2 regions of the Kitasatospora saccharophila genome follow, and region 1 is predicted to be linked to the other one. Evidence: predicted binding sites of a transcription regulator. Region 1 holds the regulator's gene; the other holds the start of a gene.
What was found. The regulator HspR, encoded in region 1, represses chaperone genes until heat shock. The targets are predictions, from matches to a motif close to TTGAGNNNNNNNNNCTCAA.
Positions count from the first base shown of each region.

Region 2: the regulator HspR is predicted to act here: its motif matches at 4,578-4,596, upstream of lon (endopeptidase La).

Region 1 is NZ_BAAANS010000001.1:204,991-211,506, reverse strand. It holds gene ABD345_RS01070 (LuxR family transcriptional regulator) at 1-287, shown strand, start outside; gene ABD345_RS01065 (LuxR C-terminal-related transcriptional regulator) at 284-1,261, shown strand; gene ABD345_RS01060 (hypothetical protein) at 1,269-1,877, opposite strand; gene ABD345_RS01055 (hypothetical protein) at 2,210-2,371, shown strand; gene ABD345_RS01050 (LuxR C-terminal-related transcriptional regulator) at 2,373-3,398, opposite strand; gene ABD345_RS01045 (heat shock protein transcriptional repressor HspR) at 3,583-4,113, opposite strand; gene dnaJ (molecular chaperone DnaJ) at 4,121-5,269, opposite strand; gene grpE (nucleotide exchange factor GrpE) at 5,406-5,996, opposite strand; gene dnaK (molecular chaperone DnaK) at 5,993-6,516, opposite strand, start outside.
Region 2 is NZ_BAAANS010000058.1:1,963-8,478, reverse strand. It holds gene ABD345_RS31690 (MarR family winged helix-turn-helix transcriptional regulator) at 1-373, opposite strand, end outside; gene ABD345_RS31685 (ABC-2 transporter permease) at 488-1,531, shown strand; gene ABD345_RS31680 (GtrA family protein) at 1,554-2,081, opposite strand; gene lon (endopeptidase La) at 2,162-4,555, opposite strand; gene ABD345_RS31670 (rhomboid-like protein) at 4,806-5,522, opposite strand; gene ABD345_RS31665 (response regulator transcription factor) at 5,832-6,516, shown strand, end outside.

The DNA of each region.
Region 1 (6,516 bases):
CGCGGGCCGAACGGGTCGACTGGCTGGCGCTGGACGGTCGTTCGCGGGAGAGCGGGGTCCCGCCCGAGCTGACCGGCCTGCTCGCCGCGGGCCTGACCCAGCGGGCGATCGCCTCCCGGCTGGGGCTTTCGGAGCGGACGGTGGCCGGGCACATCGCCCGGCTGCGGGAGTTCTACGATGCGGAGACCCTGTTCCAGCTCGGCTGGCAGCTGCGCGGGGCGTCCGGACGAGCACCGCACCGCCGGGGTGACCCGGGGGTGGACGGCCAAGAGGAGTGGGACCTGTGAGCGAGTCGAGCGGAGCCGCACTGCCGAGCGAGTCGGAGCGGCGGCTGTACCAGCAGATCCTGGACCAGGGCGGGCGGGTGTCGTTCCGCGAGGCGGTCGAGCAGGACCCGACCGGGGTGCTGCGGCTGATGGAGCTCGGCCTGCTGGTGCACGACGCCGCCGACCAGGCGCTCACGGCGGTCAATCCGCGGGCGGTCAGCGACCGGATCAGTGCCGAGCTGCGCGCCGAGGGCACCCGGATGCTGCTGCGCGCCGAGGAGATGCCGACGCTGCTGGAGGACCTCACCCACGCCTACGACGCGACCCCCCGCCGGGCCGACCGCTCCAGCGTGGTGCAGCACGTCGACCGGACCGAGCAGATCCGGCACCGCGTCCTGCAGTTGGCGAGCGAGGCGTACGAGGAGGAGCTGTCCCTGCACCCGGGCGGAGCCGGGCCGGCCGACCAGCTGGAGGCGGCGCTGGAGCGCAAGAGGCGCTTCCTGGAGAGCGGTGCGAGCGTCCGCACCGTCTACGAGCCGACCGCGTTGCTGGACGAGACGACGGTCCGCTGGGCGGAGAGGGTCACCGGCTGGGGAGGCCGGTTCCGCACCTTGAGCGAACCCTTCAGCAGAATGTTGATCTTCGACCGCCGGATCGCCGTCGTTCCGGCTTCGGCCGACAATTCGAGTGCCGCGTTCATCGAGGACCCGGCCGTGGTCTCGTTCCTGGTCGCCGCCTTCGAACGGGACTGGGAACGGGCCGAGCGGATCCGCTGGCGCTCCGCCGAGCACGAGGGCGAGAGCGTGGTGCCGGTGCACGAGCAGGTGGGCCGACTGCTCGCCCAGGGTCTGACCCAGAAGACCATCGCCTCCCGGTTGGGCCTCGGCGAACGCACGGTCGCCGCGCACATCTCCCGGCTGCGCGAACTCCACGACGCGGAGACGCTGTTCCAGCTGGGCTGGCAGATGCGGGGAGCCGGGGAGCGGGAGGACTGACGTCCCGTCAGCCGGTGGCGATCTCCGGGGACCAGAAGCCGTACGGGCCGGCGTGCTCGCGGCGCGGGCGCGGGAACTGCTCGCCGGGCGCGGTCCAGAAGCCGCCGCGCAGCGACAGCGCCATCCCGGCCCAGTCCAGCGCGGTCTCCACGGTGTGGTGCAGCGCCTCCTTCGACCAGGTGTCGTCGAACACCAGCGGCAGCACCGGCGAGACCTGCTCGATGGTCGCGATCAGCGGGTTGTGGGTGATCGCCTCGTCCACCAGCAGCACGATCGGCTTGCGCAGCGCCGACGCCCAGCCGAGCTCCAGGCTCACCCCGGCCGACAGCGGCGCGCCCACGTACGCGAACACCAGGTCCGCGCTCTGCATCGCCCGGAAGTCCGACGGCACCCGCGGCTCCGGCGCCCGCCCCGCCACCGTCCACGCGTCACTGTGGTGCGCGCTGTACACCGCGGCCCCGCTGTCCAGCAGCGTGCCCCGCAACGTGGTCAGCCTGGTCCGGCTCGCCAGCGTCACCACACTGTCCGCCGGCCCGGTCAGCCGCATCAGCGGCGCGGCCAGGAAGACCCGGGCGCGGCGCCCCTCGGCGCGGTGCTCTACGTGGTGCTCGCTCATGTCGACTCCGGGGGAATGGGGCCAGGTGGCGTGGTCCCTGTGTTGTGGTGTGGTTTTCCGAATGTTGCTGTCATTCGGTACTGTCCGATCCAGTCCTGCCGAGTTCATGCCACTCTCTCGGTCTTCTCTGGACTCGTACGGAGAGTGATCCGATAGTCTCGATCAGCTTTCGCGTAGTCCACTGGCGTCCTGTGTCATCTCACTGCCAGGCAGTGAGATGACACAGTCCTGATCCAGTGGGCGCGCTGGTACTTCTGGGTGATGGGGTTTTATCCTGTGGGTTGTTCGCAAGAGCCGATCAACATACCTGTGGTGATGGGAGGAAGGCCGTCGTGCGTAGTGTGCGCCGCCTCATAGCATCGGTCGCTCTCCTGGGAGCAGCGCTGTTCTTCAGCGCCGGTCCCGCCAGCGCGGACAGCGTCTGGCAGTACGCCAAGGCGTCCAAGAGCGGGACGGTCCTGGAGGCCAGTGCCCTCGACAGCGTCTGGCAGTAGGTCAGCCGAGCGTCGTCTCGTCGCCCTCTTCGACGGGGTCCGTGGCCGTGGTCTCCTGGGCCAGTTTCCAGCCGAGTTGGAACAGCGTGTCCACGCCGAACTCCTCGCGCATCTCGGCGATGTGACGGGCCAGGGTGCGTTCGCTGAGCCCGAGGTTCCGCGCGATGACGCGGTGCCCGATGCCCTGCATCATGGAGCGGATGATCTGCCGCCGCAGGCTGGACAGGACGGCCTTGGGCACCTCGCGGTCCCCCCGGAACGGCAGCGCCCGTTCCCACTGGGACTCGAAGGTCCGAATCAGGTGCAGGAGGACCGCCTCGTCCCTGACGAACGCGGCCTGGCTGGGGTCCTTGCCACCCGGGATGATGGCGACTTTCCGGTCGACGATGATCAGGATGGTGAACGGCTCGTCCAGCGTCCGGATCTGACTGCCGGCCTCGGTCATCGTCTCGACGTACTCCAGGGTGGGGCTGGAGTAGCGCGCGCTCGGCTGGTAGATGGTGCGGGTCACGCCCCCGCGGCGCAGTACCCCCATGTCGCGCTCGATCGCGGTGCGGACGGTCGCCTGGGTGCGGCCGCCACCGGGCTGAGCGGTGAGGAGCTCCTGGGAGCAATTCTCGACCAGTGTCGCAAGCCGCTGGTTGATGGAGAATTTGCCATGGACATACTCAATTTCCCCGCCCGGCTCCGGTCGCCCCATGAGCTCCTGGAAGGCACTACCCAAATCGTGCAGTTCGTCCGTCAAGGAAGCCGAGCGATTCAGCAGCCTTGCCGCCTCCTGCTGCCAGGATTGGCTGAGGGAGTTCGACAACCGGGTGGGGTCCATTGCCACGACGGTGTTGTGGTCCTCGACGTCGTGGATCAGTAGCCCGAACTGCAGCAACTCGTGGACCGTGTGCGGCTCAACCGTCCCTGACAGGCGGAGACGGCCGCCGGCCTCGATCACCGAGAGGTAGAGCAGCCGGGCGTCCGCGGACAACAGCGGTTCGGCCGATTGGGAAGAGGCCGGGCGCTCGAATCCGTTCATCGACACTCCCCCTCCGTTCCGACCTCGGACAGATCCGTATGGATGATAGGACGAATCCATCTGTCCCGGGATTTCTACGACGGCGTCCGGCACAACGACGGCGTTCGGCACTCTCTCACGGAACGGTGAGTCGCCGGCACCCCCCGATCGGGAGGGGACCGGCGACTCGTCCGCGGCGCGCCGCTCAGCGCTTGGGCCGCCACACCACCAGCGCGCTGGACTGCTGGACCTGCTGGTAGGGCACCAGGTCGCGGCGGTAGGAGGCGTGGACGGCGGCCTCGCGCTGCTGGAGGGTGGCGGCGGCGCCCTCCAGGGCGTCGACGAGTTCGGCGACGCGGGACTGCAGGGCGGTGACCTGGTTCTCCAGTTCGATGATGCGCTTGATGCCGGCCAGGTTGATGCCCTCGTCCTGGGAGAGCCGTTGGACCTCGCGCAGCTGCTGGATGTCCCGGGCGGAGTAGCGGCGGCCGCGGCCCGCGGTGCGGTCGGGGCTGACCAGGCCGAGGCGGTCGTACTGGCGGAGGGTCTGCGGGTGCAGGCCGGAGAGCTCGGCGGCGACGGAGATGACGTAGACCGGGGTGTCCTCGGTGAGGACGTACGGCGGTGCGGCGGCGCGGGGGCGGCCGCCGCCGGGCAGGCCCTCGCCGAGACCGGGGCCGGGGCCGATCCGGCCGGTGCCGGCGCCGCCGTGACTACTGTCGGAGTGGGGACTCATCGGGATCTCACGCTCCCTCCGCCGCCTTGAACAGGGCGGCTCGCGGGTCGTCCGAGGCGGTGGCCTCGCGGTACTGCTCCAGTGCGTTCAGCGCGTCTCCGGTGACGTGCTTGGGCACCGTGACCTCCACGGTGACCAGCAGGTCGCCGCGGGTGCCGTCCTTGCGGGTGGCGCCCTTGCCGCGGGCCCGCATGGTCAGGCCGTTGGCGCTGCCGGGCGGCAGCTTGAGCTTCACGGCCTGGCCGTTCAGGGTCGGCACCTCGATGGTGCCGCCGAGCGCGGCCTCGGGGAAGCTCACCGGCACGGTGACCGTGAGGTTGTCGCCCTTGCGTCCGAACACCGGGTGCGAGTCGACGTGCACGGTGACGTACAGGTCTCCGGGCTGGCCGCCGCGCTCGCCCTGGGCGCCCTTGCCCTTGAGCCTGATCCGCTGGCTGTCCTGCACCCCGGCCGGGATGCGGACCTGCATGGTGCGGGCCGAGGAGGCCCGGCCGCTGCCGTGGCAGACGGTGCACGGGTCGTCGACGATCATGCCGCGGCCCTTGCAGTCCCGGCAGGGCTCGGAGAGCGCGAAGGCGCCCTGGCCCCGGCTGACGGTGCCCGCGCCGACGCAGGTCGGACAGACCCGCGGAGTGGTGCCGGCCTTGGCGCCGGTGCCGGCGCAGGCGCGGCAGGCGGCCTGGGAGGTCATCCGCAGCGGCACGGTCGCGCCGTCCACGGCCTCCTCGAAGTTCAGCGTGACCTCGGTCTCGACGTCCGCGCCGCGCCGGGGCTGGGCGGCCTGCCGGCCGCCGCGGTTGAACAGGCCGCCGAACACGTCGCCGATCCCGCCGCCGCCCGAGGCGCCCCCGCCGTTGAACAGGTCGCCGAAGTCGAAGCCGCCGGCCGCGCCCGCCCCGCCGGGCCGGAAGCCGCCGCCCGCGAACAGCGAGCGGGCCTCGTCGTACTCCTTGCGGCGCTTCTCGTCGGAGAGCACGTCGTACGCCTCGGAGATGTCCTTGAACCGCTCCTCGGCCTTGGCGTCACCCTTGTTGGCGTCCGGGTGGAACTCGCGGGCCAGCTTGCGGTAGGTCTTCTTGATCTCTGCGGCGGTGGCGTCCTTGGGCACGCCGAGGACCTTGTAGTAGTCCTTCTCCACGTAGTCCTTAGCGCTCATGGCCTTTGACCGCCACCTCCCGGAAAGCCGAAGTTCTGTTGCCTGTCGGCACCGCGGTGCGGTGCCCTGATACGGCGCTGCGGAGCCGGCCGCCGTACTGGACGACGTACGACTCCGCAGCGCACGGGGACTCTACTCAGCTGTCGGACGAACCGTCAGCCTTGTCGCCGTCCGGCTCGCCGGTGGTCTGGGTGCCCGGCTGGGGCTCCGCGACCGCGACCATCGCCGGGCGGATGATCCGCTCGCCGATCCGGTACCCGGGCTGGAGGATCTGCACGCAGGTGTCCTCCGTCACGTCCGACGAGTAGCTGTGCATCAGCGCCTCGTGGATGGTCGGGTCGAAGGGCTCGCCCTCCTTGCCGAACTGCTGCAGCCCGAGCTTGGCGACGACCATCTCCAGCGACTCGGCCACCGACTTGAAGCCGCCGGTCACCTCGCCGTGCTCGCGGGCCCGGCCGATGTCGTCCAGCACCGGGACCAGCGACTCCAGGATGTTGGAGACGGCGATCTCGCGGACGGTGGAGCGGTCGCGCTCGACCCGCTTGCGGTAGTTCTGGTACTCGGCCTGGAGCCGCTGCAGGTCGGCGGTGCGCTCGCCGGCCTCGCGCTTGGCGGCGGCCAGCTCGTCGGCACCGGCACCCGCGACGGCCTCCTCGGCTGCCTTGAGCACGGCCTCCTCGGCGGCGGAGTCGTCGCCGGGCTGCTCGCCCTGCGGCTTCTCCGTCATGCCGCACCGCCCTTGGGCTTCTCGTCGTCGACGATCTCGGCGTCGACCACGTCGTCGTCCTTGGCGCCCGCCTCGCCGGCACCGGCCGCACCGGCCGCCGCGCCCGCGCCGTCGGCCTGCGCGTACAGCGCCGCGCCGAGCTTCTGGGCGGTGGTGGAGACCTTCTCGGTGGCGGTGCGGATGGCCGCGATGTCCTCGCCCTTGAGGGCTTCCTTGAGCTCGGAGATCGCGGTCTCGACCTCGGTCTTGACGTCGGCCGGGAGCTTGTCCGCGTTGTCCGCGATGAACTTCTCGGTCGAGTAGACGAGCTGCTCGCCCTGGTTGCGGGTCTCGACGGCCTCGCGGCGCTTGGTGTCCTCCTCCGCGTAGCGCTCGGCCTCCTCGCGCATGCGGTTGACCTCGTCCTTCGGCAGCGAGGAGCCGCCGGTGACGGTCATCTTCTGCTCCTTGCCGGTGCCGAGGTCCTTCGCGGCCACGTGCATGATGCCGTTGGCGTCGATGTCGAAGGTGACCTCGATCT
Region 2 (6,516 bases), on a different contig from region 1:
ACCGCGCCATCCGCTCCTCCCGGGCCGCCGCGAACCGCCGCTCGCCCTCCTCGGTCAGCGACACCAGCGAGGCCCGCCGGTCCAGCGGGTCGGTCTCCCGGCGCAGCAGCCCCAGCTCCTCGATCGCCCGGATCTGCCGGCTCACGGTGGCCTTGCCCACCCCGAAGTGCAGCCCGACGTCGGTCACCCGGGCCCGCCCGGACTCCCGGATGAACCCGAGCAGCACGTACGCCCCGGCCTCCAGCTCGGGGTGCACCAGCCGGGAGATCTCGGCCGCCCGCGCCCGGCTGCGCCTGAACAGCGTCGCCACCTCCCGCTCGACCGCGAGAAACGCCAGTTCGGCGGGGTTCGGCCCGTCCAGGGGGTCACTCATGGCGGACAGTATCGCGCAGCCCGCGCCTCCCCCGGCACCCGACCGCTTCATGGTACGAAGTAACGATTTGGACGTTTTCCCCGCCTTTGCCCCCGTTGAAGGAGACGCCTCACCATGGCCCACCAGGCAGAATCCGGAAAGGGCTTCCTCGGCGACCTCCGGGACGCGGTCACCCCGCGCGCCTTCTTCCTGGTCGTCGCCGTCCTACTGCTCCAGCTCGGCTTCATCACCTCGTACGTGGGCGCCCTGCACCACCCGGCGCCGCACGAGCTGTCCATCGCCGTGGTCGCCCCGGCGGAGGCCGCGCCCAAGCTGGTCGGCGCGCTGGAGTCCGTCCCGGACGACGCGGTGCGCGCCTCCGTCCTGCCGGACGGGGACACCGCCCGGGCCCGGATCAAGGACCAGAAGATCTACGCGGCCTGGGTGGTCGACCCGACCGGCACCGAGGACGCGCTGCTGGTGGCCGGCGCCCGCGGCCCGGCCGCCGCCACCGCCGCGGAGGGCATCGTCGGCAAGCTGGCCGCGAGCCAGGGCCGGACGATCGTGGTGGACGACACCGTCCCGCTGGCCAAGGGCGACGCCGAGGGGCTGTCCGCCTTCTACCTGGTGGTCGGCTGGTGCGTGGGCGGCTACCTGGTCGCCTCGATCCTCGGCATCAGCGCCGGTTCCCGCCCGGCGAACACCGCCCGGGCGGTGCTGCGGCTCGGCACCCTGGCGCTGTACTCGGTCGCGGCGGGCCTGGGCGGCGCGCTGATCATCGGACCGATCCTGCACGCGCTGCCCGGCTCGATCGCCGCGCTCACCGGCCTGGGCACCCTGGTGGTGTTCTCGGTCGGCGCCGTCACCATGGCCCTGGAGTGCCTGTTCGACGTGGTCGGCATCGGCCTGGCGGTGCTGCTCTTCGTGGTGCTGGGCAACCCCAGCGCGGGCGGCGTCTTCCCGCCGCCGCTGCTGCCCGCGTTCTGGCGGGCGATCGGCGAGTGGATCCCGAACGGGGCCGGCACCTCGGCGGCCCGCTCGATCGCCTACCTGGACTCCACCAACCTCACCGTGCCGTTCCTGGTGCTGGCGGCCTGGGCGGTGGTCGGCGTCGCGGTGACCTTCCTCGCGGTGGCCCGGGCCCCGCGCTTCGGCCGCCCCGTCCCCGCGGAGACGTGAGCGGCCGAAGGGGCTCGCGGGGTCAGACCCGCTCGGGCTCCCGGCCCGGCTCCTGGCCCTGGGTGATCCGGTCCGAGAACTGGGTGAACACGAAGCGGTTCATCGCCCAGTAGCGGAACACCATCGCCACCAGGGTGCCCACGATGATGCCGCTGGCGAAGTCGGCGATCTCCTGGGTCATGTGGCTCACGTCCGGCTCGCGCAGGTCGAACACGTACCGCGAGGCCACCAGCGGCAGGTCGTTCACGCCCACCGCCAGGGCGCTCACCACGAAGAACCCGGCGGCCTCGCGCTTGCGCCCGGCCGCACGGAACGACCACTGGCGGTTCATCACGTACGAGACCAGCGTGGTGATCACGGTCGCGATGGTGAGCGCCATGACCGGCTTGCTCTCCAGCACGGACATCTTCAGGGCGAAGTTGATGATCATGGTGAGGACGAAGCACGTTCCTCCCACCACGAGGAACTTCACCAGCTTGCGGTGCTTGACCAGGAACGGGCGGTAGCGCTCCGGGATGGCGGTCAGCGCGCGCTGCGTAGGGGACGGCATGCGGGAAGTGTCCCACGGGCTCGTTTCGGCAACCACCAGGGGCCTCGGAAGTACGCGCACTCCCGGGGCCCCCGGCCGGATCAGGCCGCCGCGACCAGCAGTTCCGCCGGTTCCAGCGCCAGCGCCAGCACCTCCCGGACGTCCGAGACCGGGTGCACCGACAGGCGCTCCAGCACCTCGGCGGGGACGTCGTCCAGGTCCGCCTCGTTGCGCTTGGGGATGATCACCGTGGTGACCCCGGCCCGGTCGGCGGCCAGCAGCTTCTGCTTCACCCCGCCGATCGGCAGCACCCGGCCGGTCAGCGACACCTCACCGGTCATCGCCACGTCGGTGCGCACCTTGCGGCCGGACAGCAGCGAGGCCAGCGCCGTGGTCATGGTGATGCCCGCGCTCGGGCCGTCCTTCGGCACCGCGCCGGCCGGCACGTGCAGGTGGATGCCCCGCTCGCGCAGCCCGGTCACCGGCAGCTCCAGCTCGGCGCCGCGCGAGCGCAGGTAGGAGAGCGCGATGTGCGCCGACTCCTTCATCACGTCGCCCAGCTGACCGGTCAGGGTCAGCCCGGTCGAGCCGGTCTCGGCGTCCGCCAGCGACGCCTCGATGTAGAGGACGTCGCCGCCGGCGCCGGTGACCGCCAGGCCGGTGGCCACGCCGGGCACCGCGGTGCGCCGCTCGGCCGGCTCCTGCGCCGCCTCCGGCACGTGGTGCGGGCGGCCCAGCAGGGCCCGCAGGTCGTCCGCGCCGATCGCGGCGGGCAGCTCGCGCTCGCCCAGCTCGCTCTGCGCGGCGACCTTGCGCAGGATCCGCGCGATCGACCGCTCCAGGTTCCGGACGCCCGCCTCCCGGGTGTACTCGGCGGCCAGCCTGCGCAGCGCCGCCTCGTCCACCGTCAGCTCGTCCCCGCCCAGGCCCGCCTTGGCGAGCTGGCGCGGCAGCAGGTGGTCGCGGGCGATGGCGACCTTCTCGTCCTCGGTGTAGCCGTCCAGGCGGACCAGGTCCATCCGGTCCAGCAGCGGCTCCGGGATGGCCTCCAGCACGTTGGCGGTGGCCAGGAACACCACGTCCGAGAGGTCGAGCTCGACCTCCAGGTAGTGGTCCCGGAAGGTGTGGTTCTGCGCCGGGTCGAGCACCTCCAGCAGGGCTGCCGCCGGGTCGCCCCGGTAGTCCGAGCCGACCTTGTCGATCTCGTCCAGCAGCACCACCGGGTTCATCGTCCCGGCCTCCTTGACCGCCCGGACGATCCGGCCGGGGATCGAGCCCACGTACGTCCTGCGGTGGCCGCGGATCTCCGCCTCGTCCCGCACGCCGCCGAGCGCGACCCGGACGAACGACCGGCCCATCGCCTTCGCGACCGACTCGCCGAGCGAGGTCTTGCCCACCCCGGGCGGCCCGACCAGCGCCAGCACCGCTCCCCCACGACGCCCGCCGATCTGGCCCAGGCCCTGGTCGGCCCGGCGCTTGCGGACCGCCAGGTACTCGACGATCCGGTCCTTCACGTCCGCCAGCCCGGTGTGGTCCGCGTCCAGCACGGCGCGGGCCCCGGCGATGTCGTACGCGTCCTCCGAGCGCTCGTTCCAGGGCAGCTCCAGGACGGTGTCCAGCCAGGTGCGGATCCACGAGCCCTCGGGCGACTGGTCGCTGGCGCGCTCCAGCTTGTCGACCTCCTTGAGCGCCGCCTCGCGCACCATCGTAGGCAGCGCGGCCGCCTCGACCCGGGCCCGGTAGTCCTCCTCCTCCGTGTCGGCCTCGCCGTTCAGCTCGGCCAGCTCCTTGCGCACCGCCTCCAGCTGGCGGCGCAGCAGGAACTCCTTCTGCTGCTTGGCCACGCCCTCCTCGACGTCCTTGCGGATGGTGTCGTTGACCTCCTCCTCCGCGAGGTGGTCGCGCAGCAGGCCCAGCGCGTACTCCAGCCGGGCCGGGCGGTCCGCCTCCAGCAGCACCTTCAGCTTCTGCTCGGCGGTCGCGAACGGCGCGTACCCGATGTTGTCGGCCAGCTCGCCGACGTCCTCGATCGCGGCCACCCGGTCGACGATCTGCCAGGCCCCGCGACGGCGCAGCCACTGCGTGGACAGCGCCTTGTACTCCCTGACCAGCTCGGCCGACCGCCCCGCCACCGGCAGCCCCTGGTCCGACTCCTTGAACGGCGTGGTCTCCACCCACAGCGCGGCCCCCGGCCCGGTCGTCCCCGCACCGATCCGCACCCGCCGGACGGCCCGCACCAGCGCCGCCGGGTCCCCGTCCGCCAGCCGCCCCACCTGCTCGACCGTCGCCAGCGCCCCCACCGCCGCGTACGACCCGTCCAGCCGCGGCACCAGCAGCACCTGCGGCTTCCCCCCTGCGCTCCCGGCCCGGGCCGCCTCCACGGCCGCCCGCACCTCGGGATTCGAAAGTTCCAGCGGAACCACCATGCCGGGGAGCACCACCTCGTCATCGAGCGGCAGCACAGGCAGAGTGAGCGGAACGGACGTCGATGCCATGATCTCTCCCCAGTCAGTGAAGTTGAGCTGACCTGACTAAGGTCTGGCACCCCCCGATTGTTCCCCACCCCCCGTTCGCTCCCGGAGAACACACCCCGCCCCCGAAGCAGACGCGCCCCAGAGAACCCGGCGCCGCGTCAGGGGCGCGGGGAACTGCGCGGGGCGGAAGGAGCACGCCGGAAAGATCGCGGCACGAACAGCAGCCCGCCCCACCCCGCGAACCCCGCGAAAGCCCTCCGCGCCGACCCGGCTACCCCTCCGCCGGCGCGACCTTCGACCGGCCGCGCACGCGGCCGCGCGCCCGGGCCCCGACCGCCCGCCAGGGCCGCCGGGGGCCGCCGCCGCGAATGAGCGGCCAGAGCGCGACCCCCACCGCCAGCGCCGCCGGGTGTCCGACCGAGGTGACCAGGTCGGGGTCGGTCGCCACCTGGTGCGCGATCAGCGCGAGCCCGGCCCCCAGCGCGACCTTCCGCCCGGCGGGGCCGAGCAGTCCGGCGAGCGCGCCGAGCGAGGCGAGCACCCCGTACGAGACGCCGATGTCCATCGCGTCCAGCAGTCCGGCCTCGGCGTGGTCGGTGGCGACCGCGGCGACCACGACGGTCTGCGAGAGCAGCGTCGCGGCGACGTGTCCGGCGCCGAAGACGCCGAGGGCACGAAGTCCGCCGACGCGTCGTTCCAGGGGTGCGACGGTGAGGGCGAAGGCCCAGAAGTACGGCATCCAGACCGGCCCGGCGACCCACAGGCCGCTGCCGACGAGGGAGAGCGCGGGGTGGGCGAGCAGGTTGTGCGCGTCGGTGGAGGAGAGGGCCTGGAGCCGGTGCACGGTCTCCGGGTCGCCGAAGCGGGCGTAGAGGGTGGTGCCGAGCAGCAGTCCGAGGTAACCGAGCGCGAACGGGTTGGCCCGCGGGGTGGGCACGGCCCGCAGTCCGGGCCTGAGCAGTCGTCGTCGCAGTTCCGCGCTGGTCATGGTGCCTCCCGAACGCCTCGTCGGGCCCACCATACGGGGGGCGGGTGAGAGGTGTCTGAGGAACTTCTGTGAAGGGCTCCACCCGGGCGCGCTCCGGTCGCACACGTACCGTTACAGCTCGCAAGTGCTGCGGGTAAGGTACTGGCCCGTGCCCGTCCGAACGGGGACCTGCCAAGCCTGATGCGTCCGCCGGCGGGGCACACCCACGACGGAACAGCACGACGGAAACAAGACGACTACGAGCGGAGCCCGCCGTCCCCGGACGGTCGGCCCGCGAGCCCTGGGGGCGGTGGCGTGACCGTGACAGAGATGCAGCAAGAGACGATCAGCAGTGGACCGGTGGGCACCCAGCGACGGGTGCTCGTCGTGGAGGACGAGCCCACCATCGCGGAGTCGATCGCGGCGCGGCTGGGTGCCGAGGGCTTCAAGGTGGCGGTGGCCCACGACGGGCCGGGCGCGGTGGACGGGTTCCACACCTGGCAGCCGGACCTGGTGGTGCTGGACATCATGCTGCCGGGCTTCGACGGCCTGGAGGTGTGCCGCCGGATCCAGGCGCAGCGCCCGGTGCCGGTGCTGATGCTGACCGCGCGGGACGACGAGACGGACCTGCTGGTGGGCCTGGGCGTCGGCGCGGACGACTACATGACCAAGCCGTTCTCGATGCGCGAGCTGGCCGCCCGGGTGAACGTGCTGCTGCGCCGGGTGGAGCGCGCCCAGCAGGCGGCCCGCACGCCGGCCCTGGGCAGCCTGCGGTTCGGCGAGCTGGAGATCGACCACGTGCAGCGCCGGGTCCGGCTGGGCAGCGGCGACGTGCACCTGACGCCGACCGAGTTCGACCTGCTGGCCTGCCTGGCGGCGCAGCCGCGCGCGGTGCTGACCCGCGAGCAGCTGCTGGCCGAGGTGTGGGACTGGACCGACGCGTCCGGCACCCGCACGGTGGACAGCCACGTGAAGGCGCTGCGCCGGAAGATCGGCGCGAGCTGGATCCGCACGG